DNA from 3 places in the Pseudonocardia sp. ICBG162 genome. Region 1 is predicted to be linked to each of the others. Evidence: riboswitches for the same ligand, from Rfam matches in the RefSeq annotation. Region 1 holds a riboswitch; each other region holds the start of a gene.

Region 1 (5,298 bases):
CCGACTGACCTCGCTGTTCGTGGGCCTGCTGGCACTGACCGTCCTCGCGGGCTGCGCCGTCGGTCCCGCCGGGCAGGACTCCGGCAAGCCGACGATCCGGATCGCCTACCAGAGCTTCCCCAGCGGTGACCTGGTCGCCAAGCACAACCGGTGGCTGGAGGACGCGCTGCCGGATTGGAACGTGCAGTGGACGAAGTTCGACTCCGGCGCCGACATCAACACCGCGTTCGTCGCCGGTGAGCTCGACTTCGGCGCGATCGGGTCGAGCCCGGTCGCCCGCGGCCTGTCCGCCCCGCTGAACATCCCCTACCAGGTCGCGTTCGTGCTCGACGTCGCCGGCGACAACGAGGCGCTCGTCGCCCGCAACGCCACCGGCGTGACCGACGTGGCCGGGCTGCGCGGCAAGCGGATCGCCACCGCGTTCGCCTCGACCTCGCACTACAGCCTGCTCGCCGCCCTGGAGCGGGCCGGCCTCGCGCCCGCCGACGTGCAGCTGGTCGACCTGCAGCCGCAGGCCGCGCTGGCCGCGTGGGAGCGGGGCGACGTCGACGCCGTCTACACCTGGCTGCCGACCCTCGACGAGCTGCGCAAGACCGGTCGGACGCTGGTGACCAGCCGCGAGCTGGCCACCGCGGGCAAGCCGACCCTCGACCTGGGCGTGGTGTCGACGCCGTTCGCGCAGCAGCACCCCGAGGTCGTCGATGCCTGGCGCAAGGTGGAGGCCCGCGCCCTGGAGACCGTGCGCACCGACCCGCGGGCCGCGGCGCAGGCCGTCGCCGCCGAGATCGGCGCCACCCCCGAGGAGGCCGCGGCCCAGCTGAAGCAGGGCGTGTTCCTGTCCCCGCAGCAGCTGACCTCTGCCGAGTGGCTGGGCACCGACGGCGCCCCGGGCAACCTCGCCCAGAACCTGCAGAGCGCCGCGCAGTTCCTCGCCGGGCAGAAGCAGATCCCCGCCGCGCCGGACCTCGCGACCTTCCAGAAGGCGACCTACACGAAGGGGCTCCCGAATGTCCTCGCCGCAGGCTGACACCGACACCGACACCGGTGCGCGGACCGGCGCCGGGACACCCGCGATCGCGGCGGCCGGGCTCGGCCACTCCTACCCGGGCCGCCGGGAACGGGTGCAGGCACTCGGCCCGCTCGACCTGACCGTGCGGCCCGGCGAGTTCCTGGTGCTGGTCGGGGCGTCGGGCTGTGGCAAGTCGACGCTGCTGCGGCTGGTCGCCGGGTTCGAGCGGCCCACCGACGGCACCCTCGCCGTCGCCGGGCGGGCGCCCGAGCCGGGCGTCGGCGCGGGCGTGGTGTTCCAGCAGCCGCGGCTGTTCCCGTGGCGCACCGTCGGCGGCAACGTCGACCTCGCGCTGAAGTACGCCGGCGTCGCGCCGTCCGACCGGGCCGTCGCCCGCGACGGGCTGCTGGAGCGGGTCGGGCTCACCGGCGTCGCGGACCGGCGGATCTGGGAGATCTCCGGGGGCCAGCAGCAGCGGGTCGCCATCGCCCGGGCGCTCGCCGCCGACCGGGACCTGCTGCTGCTCGACGAGCCGTTCGGCGCGCTCGACGCGCTCACCCGCGAACGCCTGCAGGACGACGTGCGCCGGGTCAGCCACGAGACCGGCCGGACGAGCGTGTTCGTCACCCACTCCGCCGACGAGGCGGTGTTCCTCGGCTCCCGCGTCGTGGTGCTCACCGCCCGCCCCGGCCGGATCGCGCTGGACCTGCGGATCGACCTGCCGCGGTCCGGTGTGGACGCCGAGGCGCTGCGCGGCTCCCCGGAGTTCGCCGAGCTGCGGGCCCGGGTCGGGGCCGCGGTGAAGGAGGCCGCCGCCTGATCCCGGCCGCACGTCGTCGACGGGCCGTCCGCCCGCGCTCCCCACGAGCGGACGGCCCGTCCCGGCCCGTCCGCGGCCCCGGGCCCCCGGCCCGGGGCCGTGGGGGTTGACACCCGATCGGTACATCGGTTCCAGTTGTCGCAGTCCATCCAGAGCGGTCGAGAGTCCCGGCTCGTCGACGCCGCAGCAACCCGCCCCGTCACCGGGGCAGGGTGCTACCGCCGGGTCCGATGGGAGACCCCGATGGCCCACCGCCACGCGACGCCCCGGCCCGACTCCGGGCAGCGGGCCCGGATCCGGCTGCGCTGGGTCCGGCGCCGCCACGTCGACCTGTGCCGCACCGGCGCCGCGCTCTGTCGCTGACCTCTCCACCCGTGCCCCGCACCGGACCGCCCCCCCGACGTGGACGGCCGGTCCCCGCCTGCCCGAGGGCAGCGCCCGCACCCGAGAGGTCCCGACCGTGACCGCACCGCATCTCGTCCCGCCCACCGCCTCCGCACTGGAGGTCCGGTGGGTCGAGCACACCGACCCGCTCGTCCGCCCGCTGCCCACCGGGCCCGGCACCCGCCCCGACGGCGACGGCGCGGCCCCCGCCGCCCCGTCGGGGCCGGTGGTGCTGCTGCTCGACGGCGGCGACCCCGTCGCCGGGGGCACGTTCCGCCGGCGGGACTCCGACACCGCCGAGCTGACCCGGATCTGGACCGCCGCGTCGCACCGGCGCCGCGGCCTGGGCCGCCGGGTGCTGGTCGAGCTGGAGGACGCCGTCGCCGCCCGCGGCTACCGCCGCGTCTACCTGACGGCCGGGCCGCGCCGGCCCGAGGTCGGTGACCTGTGCCTGGCCGCCGGGTACACGGCGCTCTACGACCGCGCGCTGCCCGCGGGCCGGGTCCGGCGCCGCCCGTTCGAGAAGTACCTGCACGGCCGGTTCGCGTGACCGACCGGTCCTCAGCCGGCCGGGGGCGGATGGTCCCCGGCCGGCGAGAGCACCGCGGCCAGCGCGGCCGCGGCGGTCTCGACCAGGCGGGGGTCGGCGCCCGCCCGGGCCCGCAGGTGCAGCGGCTCGGACGGGGCTCCCGGCAGATCCGCGCACGGCTCGAGCCCCTCGGGTGCGTCGCCGAGCCCGGCGACGAGCGCGACGCCGAGCCCGCCGCGCACCGCGTTGAGCACGCCGGCCAGGTAGGCGGCCTCCCCGACGACGGTCGCGGCCATCCCGGCGGCCGACAGCGTCTGCAGGGCGCGGCGACGGATGGTGCACGGCGAGTCGATCACGACCAGTGGGACGGGGCCGTCCGCGGGGCGCCGCCAGCCCGGCGCCGCGTACCAGGTCAGCGGGATCGCCCCGGCGGCGACACCGGGCCCGTCGACCACGTCGCCGATGTACATCGCGAGGTCCAGCGTCCCGCGGTCCACGGCGTCGTTGAGCCGGCTGGAGCGGTCCAGCCGGAAACGCACCGCGGTCCCCGGGAACACGTCCTGCAGCCGCTCCATGACACGGGGCAGCAGCTCGTCCGCGGCGTGCTCGGTGGAGCCAAGCACCAGCGACTCACGGGTGTCGCCGACACCGAGGCGGCGCAGCGCGTCGTCGTGGGCGGCCAGGATCCGGCGGGCCTCGCCGAGCAGCGCCTCGCCCTCCGCGGTGAACCGGCTGACCCGGCCGTCCTTGCGGACCAGCGGGCGGCCGACGGCCTTCTCCAGGCGCCGCACGTGCTGGCTGACCGCGGACTGCGACAGCATCAGGGCCTGCGCCGCGCGGTGGAACCCGCCCTGGTCGGCGACGGCGACGATGCTCCGCAGCGCGGTGATGTCGAGGACGGCGGGCACGGGCCCGAGGCTACCGAGAACGATCGCGGATCGCGATCGGTTGTGATGCGCTTTCGTCGTTGGACCGGGCGCCCGCGACCGTCTCTGATGGTGGGCATGACCCGCCCGCGCCCCGTGACCCCCGGCCGGCACGTGCCGGCCGCCGTCGCGCGCCGGGCGGCCGGGCTCACGCGTCGCCGGGTCGTCGACCACGGCACGGTCTGCTCCGCGGCCTGTCCGGCCCGCTGAACCACGGGTCCACCGCGGCCCGTACCCGTGCGGCTCCGTCCGCCCTCCGCCGGTTCCCGCGCCGAGCGGCGCATCCCGGCGTCCCCCGAGAAAGAGATGAGTTCCCCATGACTGCAGTCGGCACGACCCCGGTCCTCGCCTCCTGGACCGAGCCCGAGGGCATCCGCCCGCGCGGCACCGTCGTCGTCGTCCCGGGCCGCGGCGAGCACGCCGCGGTCTACGAGCGGTTCGGCAGGCGGATCGCCGCCGACGGCTACCGCGTGTGGGCCGTCAGCGACCCCACCGTCGACGCCGCCCGCGCCGCCGGGCAGATCCGTTCGCTACTCGACCGCACCCCGTCCGAGGAGCCGGGCGAGGCCGGGCCGCCACCGCGAGTGCTGGTGGGCTCCGACACCGGTGCGCTGTTCGCGGCCGGGCTGGTCGCCGACGGCGGCGCGGGCATCGACGGACTGGTGCTGGCCGGGCTCCCCCTGCGCGCCGCGCCCGGCGCACCGGACTGGGCCGAGGAGCTCGCACTGCGCACGTCCTGCCCGACCCACCGCGGCCGCCTCGATGCCGACGACACCGTCCGTCGCGGCACACTGACCGGCCCGCTGCCCGTCGGCTGGGTCGAGCGGGCCCGTCCCTCCGCGATCGGGGTGCCGGTGCTCGGCCTGCACGGCGCCGACGACGCGGTCAGCCCGCTCGCCACGGTCCGCGACTTCTACGCGGCCCTCCCGGCCGGGGAGCTGGTCGGCGTCGCCGGCGGGGCGCACGACGCCCTCAACGACGCCACCCACCGCACCGCCGCCGCCACCGCGGTGCTGTTCCTGGAGCGGCTGCGCGCCGGGTCGCGGCTGGCCCGCGTCGAGGTCCCGGCGGTGCCGCGGTGACCCGCTACGTCGTCGTCGGAGCCGGCGCGGTCGGCGCCACGCTCGCCGCCGAGTTGCACCTCGCCGGGCGGGAGGTCGTGCTCGTCGCCCGCGGTGCGCACCTCGACGCGCTCCGCGGTGGCCTGCGCTACCTGCGTCCGGAGGGGGAGCAGCGGGTCGCGGTGCCTGCCGCCGCGCAGGACGAGGTGGCGCTGCGCCCCGAGGACGTGCTGCTGCTGGCGACGAAGGCCCAGGATGCCGACGCGGCTCTGGCCACCTGGGCCGCGCGCCCGGTGGCCGGTCGCACCGCCGCGGCGGCGCTGCCGGTCGTCGTACTGCAGAACGGCCTGGACACCGAACGGGCGGCGCTGCGCCGCTTCGCGACCGTCTACGGCGCCGTCGTGTGGTCGCCGACCACCTACGTCACCCCCGGCGAGGTCGTGTCGCCCGGGGCACCCGCGGCCGGGCTGGTGTGGCTCGGTCGGTTCCCCGCGGGCCGCGACGCGCGCGCCGGGGAGATCGCCGCCGACCTGACCGCGGCCCGCCACCCCACCCAGGTCGTCGACGAC
Region 2 (5,298 bases), on a different contig from region 1:
CTACCATGTCGGGTGCGGCCGGCACGGCACAGCAGCGCCGGGGGGTGTGGCCGCCGCCTCCGGGGAACGGACGGGTCCACCACATGTCTGCCGCAGCCCAGACCACGCACGCACCGGGAGCCGGCCCGGGTGCGGACGACGACCACCACCCCGCGCCCGAGCCCGGCCCGACCCGCGACCCGCGCACCCTCGCCGCCGCGGGCGACCTGCTGCGGGCACTCGCCGCACCGGTCCGGATCGCCATCGTCCTGCAGCTGCTGGAACACTCCCGGTGCGTCCACGACCTGGTGGACGCGCTCGGGGTCACCCAGCCCCTGATCAGCCAGCACCTGCGGGTCCTCAAGGCCGCCGGGGTGGTCGAGGGCGAGCGGAAGGGCCGTGAGGTGCTGTACTCGCTGGTGGACGACCACCTGGCGCACATCGTGGTGGACGCCGTCGCCCACGTCGAGGAGGACACGTGACGGAGACGACCGACCGGACGACCGCGGCGACGATCACACAGCGGTCCACCGCCGGGCCGCGCGGCATCCGCGCCACCCGGCAGCGGGCCGCCGTCACCGCGCTGCTCGACCGCCTGGAGGACTTCCGGTCCGCCCAGGAGATCCACGAGGAGCTGCGGCGCGCCGGTGAGGGCATCGGCCTGACCACGGTCTACCGGACCCTGCAGACCCTCGCCGACGGCGGCGAGGTCGACGTGCTGCGGGTCGCGTCCGGCGAGGCGGTCTACCGGCGCTGCGAGACCGAGCACCACCACCATCACCTGGTGTGCCGCCGGTGCGGCGCCGCCGTCGAGATCGAGGGCCCCGCGGTGGAGTCCTGGACCGAGTCGGTCGCGCAGAAGCACGGCTTCACCGAGGTGTCGCACACCCTGGAGATCTTCGGCCTCTGCGGCCGCTGCTCGGCGGGCTGACGCCCCGGGCTCAGTCCCCGCAGCCGGGGACGGCGGGCAGCTCCCGGTCCCGGGCGAACGGGTCGGCCGGGCGCGGGTCCGGGGTGGGCGCCCACCGGCCGTCGACGAGGGCGTAGGTCCAGGCCGGACCGCGCCGCGCCAGGTCGGTCAGCGCGTCGACCAGCCGGTCGACGTCGGAGGGGCCGGTGCGCAGGCCCAGCGAGGCGCGCACCGCGTCGCCGCCGCCGGTGAGCCGCTCCAGCAGCGGGTGCGCGCAGAACCGCCCGTCGCGGACGCCGATGCCGTACTCGGCGGACAGCGCCGCCGCGACGAGGCCCGCGGGCAGCTCGCCGAGGGTGAACGAGACGGTCGCGGTGCGGTCGGCGTCGGGCCCGTCGTCGAAGCAGGACAGGACCCGCAGGCCGGGGACGGTCGCCAGGCCCGCGCGCAGCCGGGCGGCGAGCTCGCGCTCGTGGGCGGGCACGGCGTCGTCGATCAGGTCCTCGAGGGTGCGGCAGGCCGCGCCCAGCGCAGCGGCGCCGAGCACGTTCGGGGTGCCGCCCTCGTGGCGCTGCGGTGCGGGCAGCCACTCGGTGACGGTCTCCCCACCGGCCACGGCGACCGAGCGGACCGCTCCCCCGCCCGCGACGTGCGGCTCGGCGGCGTCGAGCCAGTCCCGGCGACCGACGAGGACCCCGGCGCCGTAGGGCGCGTAGAGCTTGTGCCCGGACAGCGCGACGTAGTCCGCGCCCCACCCGGCCAGGTCGACGCGCCGGTGCGGGGCGAGCTGCGCGGCGTCGACGCACAGCCGGGCGCCTGCGGCGTGCGCGATCCGGGCGATCTCGGCGACCGGGAGGAGCTCGCCGGTCACGTTGGACGCACCGGTGACCGCGACCAGCGCGGCGTCGGGACGGGCGGCGAGCTCGGCCCGCAGCGCGTCGAGGGTCGCGGCGATGCTGCGACCGGCCCGCACGACCCGGTGCTCGGCGCCGCCGGTACCGCCCCGCCAGGCCAGCAGCGTCGCGTGGTGCTCCAGGTCGAGGGTCACCACCGGGCCGGGCACGGCGCGGGCGAGCAGGCCGAGCGCGTCGGTGGTGTTGCGGGTGAACACCACGACGTCGTCGGCGCGGGCCCGGACGAACCGGGCGACGTCGGCGCGGGCGTTCTCCACCAGGGCGGTGCAGACCTTCGAGGTCCAGCCGGCGCCGCGGTGCACGCTGCCGTGGTAGGGCAGCACCTGCGCGACGTGCGCGGCGACGCTCTCCAGCGCCGGCGCCGACGCGGCGGAGTCGAGGTCGCAGTAGCGGGCCCACCCGCCGTCGACGAGCGGGACGGTGAGGTCCGCGCCGACGACACGGGGCAGCGCGTGCTGGACGGAACGCGACAGGGCGAGGGTCATGATCGGGCCTCCGGCCGATCTCGGGGACCCGGCGTGGCGCACGGATCCGCGCTTGCCGACTGCGGGTGTCGCGTCGGCCCGGTCATCACCCGGGGCACCCCACCGCGGAGGAGGGTTGCCGTCCAGCGAGCCGGGGCTTCGCGCTGGCACTCGTGACCTTCGCCGCCGAAGCTAGCAGACCGTCTCAGAAGGAGACACCGTGACCGTCGCCACCCCGGATAGCGTCTGAAAGATGACCGACACGCAACCCGCCCCGGGCACGGTACGGCGGATCGACGTCCCGGAGTCCGGCGAGCTTGCCCAGCTGGCGGCGGTGTTCGACGACCTGCAGTACGTGCTGCAGTGCTGCGAGCACCTGGTGACCGCGCTCGGCGGTCCGGAGTCCGGCCCGGTCCGGGTGGCCGCCGACCCGGCCCTGGTCGAGGCACTGTGGACCGGCGCGGTGATCGGCTACGTGCGCTGCTTCTCCGGCCGCACCAAGACCCTCACGAAGGACGACCTGTCCACCCTGGAGCTCGAGGGTGACGTCACCGGGTTCCACGACATGATGTCGACGCTGCGCGACCACTACGCGTCGCGGCACGTCAACCCGCGTGAGTCCTACGAGATCGGCGTCGCCCAGTCCAACGACGGCGCCCCGCGCGGTGTCGCGGTCGTCTCCACCCCGCGCCCCCAGGTCGACGAGACCACGGTGCGGCTGCTCGGCCGGGTCGCCTACGGCCTGTCCGGGCTGGTGGACGCGCGGATGACCAAGGCCCAGAACGACGTGCTGGGCGTGGCGCACGCGATGACCGCGGGCCAGCTGGCGGCGCTGCCGATCGTGCACCTCAGCGACGCCGGGGAGGCGGACCCCGCCGGGGAGGGCTGACCGTCGTGCGGCCGTCCCGTGCATGGACGGCCGCACACCGGCTATCCGGTCACCGAACGTCCACGACGAGAGGTGACCCCATGACATCCCGTACGACGACCGCCGACGCCGTCCGCAGCGCTCTGCACGGTCTCGAGTTCCCCGCCTCCAAGGACGACCTGGCGTGGACCGCCGAGCGCAACGGCGCCGACGCCGCGACGGTCGAGGCCCTGCGTTCGGCACCGGCCGAGGACTACACCTCGGTCGACGCCGTCGTCGCGGCCGTCGACACCGGCGAGTGACGGGTCCGGCCGGGGGTGCGCCCCCGGCCGGGCGGTCTCAGCTCCCGACCAGCTCCGCGCGCATGCTCGACGCCGAGGACACGACCAGCATCAGCAGGGTGCCCATCGGCCCCTCGCCCAGCCCGGCCGCGGGGAAGGCGTAGCGCAGCGTCACGTCCCAGCCGCGCTCGCCGCGCACCACCCGGGGCGTGCCGAACAGGCCCTCCCCCACCCCGAGGCCGACCCGTCGCGGCACGTCGTGCTCCGGGTCCGCGGACTCCGGCAGGTCCCACGCGACGACGCAGGTCAGGTTGAGGACCGGCAGGCCCTCCTCCAGCTCGGTGCCCTGCACCACGCACAGCACGCCGCCGTGGGCGAAGGTCAGCGCGCCGTCGTCGTCGGTGGTGACGTCGTGGAACCGCTCCAGCGCACCCTTGGCGGTGGCGAGCATCCCGGAGATCACATCGGTGGTCACGGAGTCACTCCATCGTTCGGGACGGCGGCGGCCGTGTCGATGCTCGCGCCCGCTCCGCGACGCTCGGAAGCTCCCCCGAAACGCCGGTCCCGGCGCGCGTAGATCTCGATCGCCTGCCAGATGTGGCGGCGGTCGAAGTCCGGGAACAGCGTGTCCAGGAAGACCATCTCGGCGTAGGCGCTCTGCCAGAGCAGGAAGTTCGACGTCCGCTGCTCCCCCGAGGAGCGCACGAACAGGTCGACGTCGGGCATGTCCGGCTCGTCGAGGTACCGGGCCAGCATCCGCTCGTCGATCTTGTCGGGGTTGATCCGGCCCTCCGCGGCGAGCCGGGCGAGCTGCCGCACCGAGTCGACGATCTCGGCGCGGCCGCCGTAGTTGACGCACATGGTCAGGTTCAGCACGTCGTTGCCGCGGGTGCGCTCCTCGGCGATCTCCAGCTCCTTGATCACCGAGCGCCACAGCCGCGGGCGCCGGCCCGCCCAGCGGACCCGGACCCCCATCGCGTCCATCTCGTCGACGCGGCGGCGGATCACGTCGCGGTTGAAGCCCATCAGGAACCGGACCTCGTCGGGGCTGCGCCGCCAGTTCTCGGTGGAGAACGCGTACGCCGACAGCCAGCGCACGCCCAGGTCGATGCAGCCGCGGGCGACGTCCATCAGCGAGGCCTCGCCCCGCTTGTGGCCCTCCGTGCGGGGCAGGCCGCGGGCGTTGGCCCAGCGGCCGTTGCCGTCCATCACGAGGGCGACGTGGCGCGGCACCAGCTCCGGCGGGATCGCCGGGGGCCGGGCACCGGACGGGTGCGGTGCGGGAGGCTGGAACGGCACGTCGCCGACCTTACGTCGGGGACGGCGGACGGGTTCAGTCGCGGTGGTCGGGCTGCGGCCAGGCCGGCACGGCCGGGTCCTCCAGCCGCTCGATGGTCTCGCGCAGCCGGCGCATCCCGCGGTGCCCGCGGATCCGGTCGGCCTCCGACATCGGCTCGGACTCGTCGGGCCGGATCACCGGCAGCATCGGGATGGCCGGCCACGCGCCGTCCTCGGTGCGGGCCCGGACCTGACGCATCGCGCGGGTCGGCCCGTCCTGCGGGGACTCCGGCATCGCCTCGGTGCGGACCGGGAACTGCTGGGTGGGCGGCACCGGGATGCGCTGCGTGGCGGCCGGGAGACGGTGGGTGCGACCGGTGTGGTCGTCGTCCGGCGGCGGGGTGTGGGGTCGGTTCACGACTGCCTCTCCGACGGGGCTGGGGTCCCCTCGATCACAGGAGCGTAACGAGACGGCGGAACCGGTTGCCCGTCGAAAGCGATGATCACCCGGTGGAGTCGGCGGAAGTCCCGTGCGACGCGACCGGCGGCACCGCGACGGGCGGCGCGCCCGCACGTCAACCGCTCGACGAAGCGGACGGGCCGC
Region 3 (5,298 bases), on a different contig from region 1:
CCCGACCCGAAGGGCGACCGGGCCGTGATCACGCTGAACGGGAAGTTCCTGCCCTACCGCGTCTGGTGACCCGGCACAGGGCGCGACGACGCCGCTGGTAACCTTGTGCGTCGAGCGCTCGGCGTGCTCGCCCGAAACGGCCTGGACCCTCTCTCCAGTGATGCTGTTCGGTGCCGCCGGAGCGGACCCGGACGAGAACACTCACCAGCCGACCAGCAGGCAGGAAGACCAGAGGCAGACGTGGCCAACATCAAGTCGCAGATCAAGCGAGTCAAGACCAACGAGAAGCGCCGGCAGCGCAACAAGTCGGTGAAGTCGTCGGTCAAGACCGCGATCCGCCACTTCCGCGAGGCCGCCGACTCCGGCGCCGACAACGTCGTGGAGCTGCAGCGCAAGGCGGCCAAGGCCCTCGACAAGGCGGCCGGCAAGGGCGTCATCCACCGGAACCAGGCGGCGAACCGCAAGTCGGCCCTGGCCAAGCGTCTCAACGACGTCCAGGCCTGAGCCACCCCGGTTCTTCCGACGACGGCGCCGCCCCACCCGGGCGGCGCCGTCGTCGTGATTCCGGGCCCGCCCGGGGTCGCGCCGTCGGTGCGCTCCGTAGTCCGGCCGGGTCAGCGCGGGGTGCGCGCGGAGACGACGGCCAGTACGGCCCGCTCCAACGCGTACCCGGCGTCCGCGGCGACACCCTTGACGTCGGCGTTCACCCGCGCCGTCGCCGCGATGGCGACGGCGAGCTGCTCCGGGCGCCACTGCCGGACCGTCTGCTGCGCCTTGCGGATCTTCCAGGGCGGCATGCCCAGCTCCCCGGCCATCCGGTTCGGGTCGCCCCGCCCGGCCGAGCCGACCTTGGCCAGGGTGCGCACCGAGTCCGCGAGCGCGTCGGCGATCAGCACGTGCGGGACACCGAGCACCAGCGCCCACCGCAGCGCCTCCATCGCCGCCCGCCGGTCCCCCGCGACCGCCGCGTCGGCCACCGCGAAGCCCGAGGACTCCGCCCGGCCGCGGTGGTAGCGCCGCACCCCGGCCTCGTCCACGGAGCCACCGGTGTCCGCGACGAGCTGCCCGGCCGCGGCCGCCAGCTCCCGCAGGTCCGACCCGACCGCCTCGACCAGGACCGCGAGCGCCCCGGGCGTGATCGTGCCGCCGTGGCGGCGGACCTCGTCGCGCACGAAGTCCGACCGCTCGTCGGCGCGGGTGATGCGGTTGCAGGTGACCGTGTGGGCCCCGGCCTTGCGCATCAGGTCCAGGACCGCCTTGCCCTTCGCTCCCCCGGCGTGCTGGACCACGAGCACGATCCCGTCGGCCGGGTCCTTCACGTAGTCGGCGATGGCGGCGGTCATGTCCTTGTTCGCGTCCTGACCGTGGGTGAGCACGATCACCCTGCCCTCCGCGAAGAGCGAGGGGCTGAGGTGCCCGGCGAGCTCGCCGGGTGCCACCTCGGAGGTGCGGAAGCGGCGCAGCTCGGTCTCCGGATCGCGCTGCCGGGCGCGCCGGACCAGGTCGGACACCGCCCGCTCGGCCAGGAACTCCTCGTCCCCGACGACCAGCTGCAGCGGGCCCGGTTCGCTCGTGCTGCTCACACCCCCATGGTGGCCCACACCCCCGACAACGGGTGAGCCGCGTCCCGACCGGAGGACGTCGTCTGGCGGTGGGGTGCCCCGCTCGCGTACGGTCGTCGTCGATTCCGGCGCCCGGCGTCCGGAGCACCACAACCGCATATGGCTCATCCAGAGGGGCAGAGGGAACGGCCCGTTGAAGCCCCGGCAACCGGCGTCGCACGACGATCCGCCCAGACCTGCGCATCCCGCGTGGTGAGGACGTCGACGAACACGGTGCCAATTCCGGCCCGCCACGTCCGGCGGGACAGATGAGGAGATCTCGTGACTCTCACTGCTGCGCCCGAAACCACCTCCGCCTACGACCTCGGTTCCGCGCGCGCTCTCGCGTGCCGCGAGTGCCGCCACGAGATCCCGCTCGCCGCGGAGTTCGCGTGTCCGCGCTGTTTCGGCCCCCTCGAGGTCGCCTACGAGTTCCCGAAGGTCACCCGCGCCTCCATCGAGGCCGGGCCGAAGTCGATCTGGCGCTACAAGGACCTGCTGCCGGTCCCGTCGACCGTCGAGCAGCACGCGAACACCGAGCCCGGCCTGACCCGGCTGATCGAGGCCGACAACCTGGCCCGCGCGCTCGGCGTCCGCAAGATCTGGATCAAGGACGACACGGGCAACCCGACGCACTCGTTCAAGGACCGCGTCGTCGCCGTCGCGCTCGCCGCCGCCCGTGAGCTCGGCTTCTCGGTGCTGTGCTGCCCCTCGACGGGCAACCTGGCCAACGCCGTCGCCGCCGCGGCCGCCCGCGCCGGCTGGGACTCGGTCGTGCTGATCCCGTCCTCGCTGGAGCAGGCGAAGATCGTCACCACCGCCGTCTACGGCGGCACCCTGCTCGCCGTCGACGGCAACTACGACGACGTCAACCGGCTCGCCACCGAGCTGGCCGCCGAGCACGAGGACTGGGCGTTCGTGAACGTCAACGTCCGGCCGTACTACGCCGAGGGCTCGAAGACCCTGGGCTACGAGGTCGCCGAGCAGCTCGGCTGGCGGCTCCCGCAGCAGGTCGTCGTCCCGGTCGCGTCCGGCTCCCAGCTCACCAAGATCGACAAGGGGTTCACCGAGCTCGGCACCCTGGGTCTGGTCGAGCCCACCCCGTACACCGTGTTCGGTGCCCAGGCCACCGGCTGCTCGCCGGTCGCGCGGGCCTTCGAGGCCGGCCACGACGTGATCCAGCCGCAGAAGCCGGACACCATCGCGCGCTCGCTGGCGATCGGGAACCCGGCCGACGGCCCGTACGTCCTCGACTCGGTGCGCCGCACCGGCGGCTCGGTCGGCCACGTCTCCGACGAGGAGGTCGTCGCCGGCATCCGGCTCCTGGCCCGCACCGAGGGTGTGTTCGCCGAGACCGCGGGCGGGGTCACCATCGCGACCACCAAGAAGCTGCTCGAGGCCGGGGCGCTCGACCCCGACGCCGAGACCGTCCTCATGATCACCGGCGACGGCCTCAAGACCCTCGACGCCGTCTCCGGCGAGGTCGGCCCGACGGCGACCGTGCCGTCGACGTCCGCCGCGGTCCGCGAGGCGCTGGCGAACCTGGGCTGACCGGCCCCGCCGGCCGGGCGCCGGACGGGGGTCGCCCCGCGCGACCACCGTCAGCCCGGCCGGGTCGTCGCCGGTCAGGGCCAGGTCACCGGACCGGTCGGTGCGGGCGACGACGATCCCCGACCCGGCCAGCCGGTCCACCAGCTCCGGGTTGGGGTGCCGGTAGCTGTTGCCGTTGCCGACGCTGATCACCGCCGCCCGCGGCGCGACGGCCGTGATCAGCCGCGGGACCACCTTGCGGGACCCGTGGTGGGGCATCTTCAGCACGTCCGCCCGCAGGTCGGCACCGGAGTCGATCAGGTCGTCCTGGGCGACCAGCTCGGCGTCGCCGGTCAGCAGGATCGTCGCGGCCGGGGTGGTCGCGCGCAGCAGCAGCGAGATGTCGTTGACCGCCGTCCCGTCGCTGCCGTCGACCGTCAGGGGCGGGTGGACCGGGCCGAGGACCTGCAGGCGCAGCTCCGGCCAGCCCAGCTCCATCCCGCGCGCGAGCCCCACCACCGGGGCACCGGCCTCCTCGGCGCGCCGGGTGATGTCGCGCAGCCCGGACGCCGGTTCCCGTACCGGCCCGACGGCGATGCCGCCCGCGGCGCGGCCACGCAGCGCGCCGGCGAGGCCGCCGTCGTGGTCGGCGTGGAAGTGGGTGATCACCACGAGCTCCAGGACCCGGACGCCGAGCCGGTCCAGGCAGGTGTCGACGGCGTCGTCGGTCGGCCCGGTGTCGACCAGGACGGCGTGCCCGGGGGTACCGGTGGCGAGGACGAGCGCGTCGCCCTGACCGACGTCGCAGGCCACCATCCGCCATCCGGCGGGCGGCCAGCCGGGCGGTGCGAACCGGGTCGGGACGAGGACGACGAGCAGCCCGACCAGCAGGGCCAGCAACAGCGCCCGCAGCCGGGGCACCCGGCCCATCGCCAGCAGCACGACCAGCACCCCGGTGAGCAGCAGCGCGCCGCCCGCCCCCGCGGGCCACGGCACGGTGGCACCGGGCACCGCGGCGGCCCGGTCCCCGACCACCACCAGCCACCACACGAACGGTCCCGCCAGCCAGGCGCAGCACCACGCGGCGGCCGGGCTCACCGCGGACAGCACCGCGCCGAGCACGCCCAGCACCGTCGCGGGGGCGACGGCGGGCGCGGCGAGCAGGTTCGCCACCACGGTGACCAGCCCGACTCCCCCGTTGAGCCCGGCGATCACCGGCGCGGTGGCCAGGGCCGCGGCGACCGGGACGACCAATGCCTCGGCCGGTCCGGACGGCAGCCCGCGCCGTCGCAGCGCCGCCGTCCAGCCCGGACCGAGCAGCACCAGTGCGCCGGTGGCGACGACGGAGAGCACGAACCCGGCGTCGACGGCCAGGGCGGGGGCGGCCAGCAGCAGGCCGAGCACGGCCACCGCCAGCGCGGGCACCGCCGATCGGGCCCGGCCGGCCGCGAACGCGATCAGCACCACCCCGCCCATGACCGCCGCCCGCAGTACCGACGGTGACGGCCGGGCCAGCACGACGAACCCGACCAGGGCGAGCATCGCCGCCGCGGCCGCGATCCGCGGGTCGGTCCGGAACAGGCGCAGGAGGAGCAGCACCGCCCCGGTGATGATCGCGACGTTGGCCCCGGAGACGGCGGTGAGGTGCGCGAGCCCGGCGGTGCGGAAGTCCTGCTCGGTCTCGGCGAGCTGGGCGCGGGTGTCCCCGATCGCGAGCCCGGGCAGCAGTCCCGCGGGTGCCTCGGGCAGCGCGGAGACCGCCGCGTCGCGCAGGCCGTCGCGCAGCGCCCCGGCACCGGTCTGCCACCAGGGCGGCGCGGTCACGTCCTGCGGCGCACCCCGGACCTTCAGCACGGCGACCGTGAGGTCGGGGCGCTGTGCGGGCATGAGCAGCCCGGCGGCGGAGACCTCCTGGCCGGGGAGCAGCCCGGTCCAGCTCGCCGCCGGGGCCAGGAGCAGGAGCTTCCCGCCGGTGGTCGCCCGGTCCCCGCCGACGGTGGCCGTGACGAGCTCGGTGGGTACCAGCGCCATCGCCCGGGCGGCGCCGGACTCGTCGCCGCCGCCGGTGGTGCTGCGCAGGAGTCGGGGGTCGTCGGTGAGCCGGACGCGGACCTCGGCGGCGGCGCCGCGGTCGGCGGGTGCCCGCAGCGGGTGCGACGCCAGCGCG

The links. A riboswitch is a leader RNA that binds a small molecule or an ion and turns the genes downstream of it on or off. The one in region 1 is predicted to bind S-adenosylmethionine.
Region 2: another riboswitch for S-adenosylmethionine. It lies ahead of KPL60_RS11465 (aminotransferase class V-fold PLP-dependent enzyme); the one in region 1 lies ahead of KPL60_RS16085 (GNAT family N-acetyltransferase).
Region 3: another riboswitch for S-adenosylmethionine. It lies ahead of thrC (threonine synthase); the one in region 1 lies ahead of KPL60_RS16085 (GNAT family N-acetyltransferase).

Annotation. Positions count from the first base shown of each region.
Region 1 covers NZ_JAHLJD010000017.1:426,188-431,485, reverse strand. The annotation lists gene KPL60_RS16095 (ABC transporter substrate-binding protein) at 1-1,027, shown strand, start outside; gene KPL60_RS16090 (ABC transporter ATP-binding protein) at 1,008-1,829, shown strand; SAM riboswitch class I at 1,972-2,079, shown strand; gene KPL60_RS16085 (GNAT family N-acetyltransferase) at 2,290-2,763, shown strand; gene KPL60_RS16080 (LysR substrate-binding domain-containing protein) at 2,775-3,650, opposite strand; gene KPL60_RS33810 (hypothetical protein) at 3,747-3,878, shown strand; gene KPL60_RS16075 (alpha/beta hydrolase) at 3,986-4,750, shown strand; gene KPL60_RS34705 (rhodanese-like domain-containing protein) at 4,747-5,298, shown strand, end outside.
Region 2 covers NZ_JAHLJD010000013.1:1,816,455-1,821,752, forward strand. The annotation lists gene KPL60_RS11455 (helix-turn-helix transcriptional regulator) at 84-461, shown strand; gene KPL60_RS11460 (Fur family transcriptional regulator) at 458-910, shown strand; gene KPL60_RS11465 (aminotransferase class V-fold PLP-dependent enzyme) at 921-2,288, opposite strand; SAM riboswitch class IV at 2,332-2,446, opposite strand; gene KPL60_RS11470 (hypothetical protein) at 2,521-3,156, shown strand; gene KPL60_RS11475 (DUF2795 domain-containing protein) at 3,237-3,437, shown strand; gene KPL60_RS11480 (hypothetical protein) at 3,475-3,891, opposite strand; gene KPL60_RS11485 (isoprenyl transferase) at 3,888-4,715, opposite strand; gene KPL60_RS11490 (hypothetical protein) at 4,750-5,112, opposite strand.
Region 3 covers NZ_JAHLJD010000013.1:1,857,316-1,862,613, forward strand. The annotation lists gene cynS (cyanase) at 1-69, shown strand, start outside; gene rpsT (30S ribosomal protein S20) at 241-504, shown strand; gene holA (DNA polymerase III subunit delta) at 615-1,583, opposite strand; SAM riboswitch class I at 1,724-1,877, shown strand; gene thrC (threonine synthase) at 1,884-3,152, shown strand; partial or broken gene KPL60_RS11705 (ComEC/Rec2 family competence protein) at 3,393-5,162, opposite strand.